Regions from separate parts of the Lysinibacillus sp. NPDC093197 genome, predicted to be linked through region 1. Evidence: riboswitches for the same ligand, from Rfam matches in the RefSeq annotation. Region 1 holds a riboswitch; the other holds the start of a gene.
The links. A riboswitch is a leader RNA that binds a small molecule or an ion and turns the genes downstream of it on or off. The one in region 1 is predicted to bind thiamine pyrophosphate.

Region 1 (3,218 bases):
GATGGAGATAAAGGGTAAAGAGCAATTGCCATCGCTAGGACTTGTCATCGTACTTGACCGTTCAGGAAGTATGTATGGCTCAAAATTAGAGCTAGCGAAAGAAGCGGCCGCACGATCAGTTGAAATGTTACGCGATGAGGATACGCTTGGGTTTATTGCCTTTGATGATCGTCCTTGGGAAATCATTGAAACTGGACCGCTTGGTAATAAAGAGGAAGCAGTCGATACGATTTTATCGGTAACTCCAGGTGGTGGTACGGAAATATATAGTTCACTTGCAGCGGCATATGATAGTTTGGCAGATTTAAAATTGCAGAGGAAGCATATTATTTTATTAACTGATGGACAGTCGCAATCAGGCAATTATGAGGATTTAATTGAAAATGGTAAAGAACAAGGGATTACACTTTCTACAGTGGCGATTGGACAAGATGCAGATGGCAACTTACTACAGTCATTAAGTGAAATGGGTAGTGGTCGTTTTTATGATGTCATTGATGAACAAACAATTCCTTCAATTTTATCACGTGAGACAGCCATGATTTCCCGTACTTATATAGAAGACAATCCATTTTACCCTACAATTTATAATGCAACTGGATGGAATGCACTCTTTGCAAATGGTGTGCCACAAATGAATGCATATATTGGTACGACAGCGAAGCAGGGAGCTGCTGTGATTGCCGAAAGCGAGAAGGAAGACCCTGTATTGGCTCAATGGCAATATGGACTTGGTAAAACTTTCGCTTTCACATCAGATTCGACAGGGAAATGGGCTGGTGACTGGGCAAGATGGCAAGGATGGGGATCATTTTGGCAAACAATCATTTCGCAAATGCTACCAAGTTATAATGATGTAGCCTATGATGTACGTCTTGATACAGATGGCTCATTTATCATCACGGACCCGACAAATGAAGCTGCCTTTTTAGATATTGTCGCTGTTGATGAATCTGGCGAGGAGCTTGATTTGCAGCTTGAAACGATTTCTGCTTCGCAAGTACGTGCAGTCGTCCAAGCTAAACCAGGGTTGATTTTTTTCCGTATTGCTGACGAAGAACAGGCGATTTACCAGGCTGGACTAAGCGTACCGTACAGTGCAGAATATGAATTACGTCCAGTGAATGAAACACTTGTCGAGCAACTAACGAAGCAAACTGGTGGCTCTGTCTTGAAAGAACCACAAGATGTGTTCCGTAAGTTCACTAACAAAGGAGCAGAGCGCCAAAATATTGCAACATGGTTATTATTAACGGGGATGCTATTATTCTTCGTAGATATTACGATTCGACGCTTTGGCTGGAGCTTCATAACAAGGCATAAACAAAAAGAAAAGTCTGTAGAAGAAGCAACTGTACAGTCGGAAGACACGAACGTTGCACAGTTATTAAAAGGGATGAAAAAACGCTCTTAATTAAAAAAACGATAGCACATTGCTAAAAGCGTGTGCTATCGTTTTTTTTATAAACATAGCTACTTCGTAATAAGAAGATGCGATGCGGTTTTCTTTAGACTGCTAGCAATCATAATACCAAGAAATGCCCCAATTAAACTAGATGTAAAAAATGCAGGCATAAAAAATAATGCTCCTACGGACGTTCCCATTAATAACTGCGCATATGGTACAGCGACTAATGAGGCAAGGATACCAGTGCCAAATACTTCACCAATACCAGCAAGCCAGTAGTTGCGACTGTATTTATAAGCAAAGGCTGCACATGCCGCACCGATGACGCTTCCAGGAATCGCTAAAAGAGAGCCTGTGCCTGTTAAAATACGAATCAATGATGTAACTATAGCAACGACGATGGAAGGCATAGGACCTAATAGAATGGCACAGATGACGTTGATCGCATGTTGTACAGGATAAGCACGTGCAATGCCAGTTGGAATGGAGACAAAAATAGAACCTGCTACTGCAATAGCTACTAATAAAGCCATCGTAGTTAGTTTTCGAATAGACATGATAGATACTCCTTTTAGTTTTGTGCGATGAATCGCCGATAGAACCCAGTGAACCGCCGGTAAAATGTGACAAATCGCCGATAGCACTTCCGAAATCGCCGATAAAACCGGACAAATCGCCGGTAGACCTCGCAAAATCACCGATAGCACTGTCTAATGAATACAAAAAAGCCGCTTCCTTGTCACGAAAGGAAGCGGCCTTGCATTTTAAATTACACGAAAGCAAGCGTCGCCACTTCCCTCCGCTAGTGTGAACTAGATCAGGTTCAAAGGGTCCGTATATGAGCATATACGTCTCAGCCTTGTAAAGACTCCCCTAGTGGTGTTAAACGATTTAATTTTTCGATAATAAATGTACCATATTACAAATAATTGTCAATGGACTAATTTGCATCAGGCTGCATAAGATGCGGCGCCTTTTTCAATGTCCAAATAAGCGCTAGTAAGAAGCATGTCATTAAAATAATTGCCCCAAATATATACGGGCTGTTCATATTCCAATCGAATAAAAGACCCGCAAGTGCAGGACCAATCATATTTCCAAGGCTCATATAGGCATTGGTAAGTCCAGCGGCTAAACCTTGTTCATTGCCAGCAAGTTTAGAAATCAGTGTGTTGACGGCTGGGCGAATCAGTGTTGTTGCCGTTGAGAAAATCGTTGCGACAACTAAAATAAGTGCGAAGCCAGAAACAAATAATATTAGGAAAATAGCTACAGCAGCAATAAATAAATTGACTAATACAACTTTCATTTCCCCAAAGCGTTTAAAGAGTGGTGTTATGATGAACATTTGCACAACAACACCAAATGCGCCACCGACAGTTAAAATGATCGCAATATCAGTAGGTGTGTAGTTAAATTTGTCTGTCACAAATAATGATAATGTCGTTTGGAAATTGGCGATGCCGAACGAGAACACTAGCATAATAACCAACATAACAAAGTATGGCATTTGGACTGAACGTGCCATCTGCCTCACGAGATTGTCTTGCTTTTGTGCTTTCTGAGCTGCACTTGGTTTTGTAGAAGGTAATAACAACAATGAAAGGATAGAGGCAATAATAGCAGCTCCTCCAGCCATAAAAAATGGGAAATGCAAACTAACTTTAGATAGGAATCCACCAATACCTGGTCCAATCATAAAACCAAGAGACATAGCGGCACCTAACATGCCCATTCCTTTACCTCGTTCTTCATACGTTGTGATATCTGCTACAAACGCCATAATTGGAGGTGCTACAAAGGCAGAACC
Region 2 (3,218 bases), on a different contig from region 1:
TAGCCATCGCCTTACATATTCGCTACTATCATTTCGATATTGTTTATCCTAGCGTGTTTATATGGGCTTATATTGGCATTGCATTCCATAATCAACTTGATGAATTACTTGTGACGACAGCGGCTCTATTTTTATGTGGCGTCCTAATCGTTGGTATCCGATTTGTCAAAAAAAAACCTGCTCACCGAAAATAAATCGGTAAGCAGGTTTTTCATTTAGCCTTGTTTATCACTTGGCTATTTTATGCTTCATCTAATGAAGTTAAAATGATTGGTTTATCTTTTGTAACAATAATTGAATGCTCAATTTGGGCAACTAATGATTTGTCAGGTGTAATAAATGTCCAGCCATCACCAGCTTCAACGATATGTTCTGCTTTCGCAGAAATAAACGGCTCAACTGCTAGCACCATACCTTCTTTCATAATTGTTGAATCCCAAGCATCGTAATAATTTAAAATATGGTTTGGCTCATCATGTAATGAACGACCTAATCCATGACCTGTTAAATTCATAATAACAGTTAAATCATTTGCATAAGCTTCACGCTCTACAGCTTTCCCAATTTGGTTTAATTTAGAACCTGCTTTTACTTTTGTCATAGCGCGATCAAAGGCACTTTTTGCTACGTGACAAAGTTTTTCTTTATCCTCGTAACCTTCCCCTACAACAAATGAAATACCTGTATCTGCAAAATAGCCATTTAGTGAACCGGATACGTCAATATTTACAATATCCCCTTCTTGTATAACACGTTGTCCTGGAATACCATGGGCAACTTCCTCATTGACACTAATACAAGTGTATCCTGGGAAATCATATTCTCCTTTAGGACCAGAAATAGCTCCTGCTTCAGCAAACATGCGGCCTGCAATTTCATCTAATTCAAGTGTTGTCACACCCGGTTTTGTAGCTACCTTCATTGCCTCACGAATTTCTGCACAAATGCGACCAATTTTTTTAAAGGCTTCAATTTCTTCTTGCGTTTTTACAATCATTTTTAACGTCCCTTTCATCTAATATCTATTCATTAATATAACATAACTTTATATGTCCATAACGCCAAACGCTTTAATTATTCTATGCTAACATTATTTCATAAGTACCATGCAAATAATAATCAGGCCTTTTTTGAAGTTCTTCGACTAAAAAATATTGACCAAATAACATGGAAACCTTGGATGATAAAAAAAATAGCATACTAAGTAACACTTAGCATACTATTTTCTCTTTTAGGACAGTCTTATAGTGTTTAAGATTTTCGCTGCATTAATTGTGGCGCAGCTGTAAATAATAGCACAGCAACAACTGCTGTTAAAATTGTTGCTGGAAGCATGTATGTTCCATTGTAAATGATTGAATAAATCCATGCGTTTTGCTCGCCTGCATACTCTGCAAAGAATACTGCACCTGCAAATGTGTGCGCAAGATAACGTAGGAATCCAGCTAACAACGTACCAATGACAATATAAACGGCCATTTTCTTTTTATTTAAAGCTGTTGCCGCTTTTAATACAGGTTCACGAACGATTGCCGCTAAACCTACTACGGTAAAGGCTACCCCGTAATCTAGTAATCCTTGAAGCCAGTGCACAATATAAGCACCAAACATTGTTTGCATAACACCAATCAATAGCCCGGTTGTGAGCCCTGATAAGAGGCCCCAACGAAATGCTATTAAGATGATTGGTACCATTACTAAGCTTACCGAGCCACCTTGTGCCCATACTTTAAAGGAAATTTGATCGAGTACAAGTCCTACCGCTGCGAAAATTGCAATTTCCACCAGCATGAGTAATCTTTTTTTGTCCATATTATTATTCTCTCCTTTGTTCCGATGTAGGATACAAGAGCAGGAATAGAAATCATTTTGATATGCATGTCAATCCGGCATAAAAAAACGATGCCAGGACAGAGCCTCACATCGTAAAAGTGTCGGTTTCTATCCACATCCCTACGCAAGCGTTAACTTACAGGTTCGAAGAGTAAAGGCATTACGTGCCCAGTCTCAGCTGACATCATCAGCTCCCCTTGTGGTCGTTACATCTAATTTTTTTGTTGAACACCCTCATTGTACGCAAACACTTTTGCAATTACAACCTTTTCAACATTAATTTTTTTGAAACTTTCGAGTTTTCTATGCGTAAATAATTAAAAAGGAGGGACTACTATGGAGAATCCAAAAATTTTATCTGCCTTTAGTTATCTCAGTATTTTTTTTGCACCATTTATCGTTCCGTTAATCGTTTATTTCGTGTCAAAAGATAGCGATGTCAAGAGACACTCCATCAAAGCACTTATTTCTCATTTAATACCGTTTGTCTTTGGTATCATTTTCTTTATCGTCTTTATATTTTCTACTATGTCATTAAACACGTTTGATCCTTCGTCTAATGGGAATACATTTATTATCATATGGTTTGTATCTTTTGGTATTTATTTACTCGTTTCGTTAGGCATAGTCATTTGGAATATTGTCCAAGCTGTACGAGTTATTCGTTAAAATTTAGTACTAAGGAGCTGTCGTATTCATGAAAGTATCGAAAGTAGTTAAAACTGCTATAAAATTAGCGCCCATCGTTATTCCGATTGTCAAAAAAGTGGTCGCAGCAAAAAAAGGAACAACTCCAAACGTAACGACACACAAAAAATAATAGCCAATGGGCTCCTATAACGTAAAAACCCACTTCGCTTTCCTGCGGCGCAACAATCTGTAAGCCGCAGGAGGCTTCGTAGGTTTTTACTTTGTTATACATAAATTGTTTGAGTGACTGGCACTTTTTTGGGGTCTAACCCTACTCCCAGTGCCCTAAGAATTCAGAATTGTTTGAGTGACTGGCACTTATTTTACTTCAAAATGTGTTGTACTATGTCCGCTCAACGTTTTTTCAACGTGTAATACTGCCGGCATAGCAGCCTTTAAATCGGCTACATGTGAAATAACACCAATCATTCTTCCAGAGTCTTGTAAATCAATTAGCGTATCAATCGCTTTATTTAACGCTTCCTCATCCAATGAACCGAAGCCCTCGTCAATAAACATTGTTTCAATACGAATATTACCTTGGAAGCTTTGAATTACATCGGCCATACCTAATGCAAGACTTAATGATGCATTAAACTTCTCCCCACCTGATAATGTTTTGACATCTCTTAATTGATCTGTATACGCATCATAGACATCCAACCCAAGCCCACTTTGCTTCGCATGTTTCTCTA

Region 2: linked by a shared signal. The riboswitch ahead of thiT (energy-coupled thiamine transporter ThiT) and the one ahead of thiW (energy coupling factor transporter S component ThiW) in region 1 are both predicted to bind thiamine pyrophosphate.

The regions. Positions count from the first base shown of each region.
Region 1 covers NZ_JBIVOH010000008.1:195,139-198,356, forward strand. Annotated here, with positions in the region: gene ACIP9G_RS18900 (VWA domain-containing protein) at 1-1,414, shown strand, start outside; gene thiW (energy coupling factor transporter S component ThiW) at 1,474-1,965, opposite strand; TPP riboswitch at 2,186-2,293, opposite strand; gene ACIP9G_RS18910 (MFS transporter) at 2,349-3,218, opposite strand, start outside.
Region 2 covers NZ_JBIVOH010000010.1:55,324-58,541, forward strand. Annotated here, with positions in the region: gene ACIP9G_RS20470 (hypothetical protein) at 1-194, shown strand, start outside; gene map (type I methionyl aminopeptidase) at 242-997, opposite strand; gene thiT (energy-coupled thiamine transporter ThiT) at 1,252-1,812, opposite strand; TPP riboswitch at 1,934-2,041, opposite strand; gene ACIP9G_RS20485 (magnetosome magnetite crystal formation protein family) at 2,170-2,502, shown strand; gene ACIP9G_RS20490 (hypothetical protein) at 2,531-2,653, shown strand; gene ACIP9G_RS20495 (AAA family ATPase) at 2,842-3,218, opposite strand, start outside.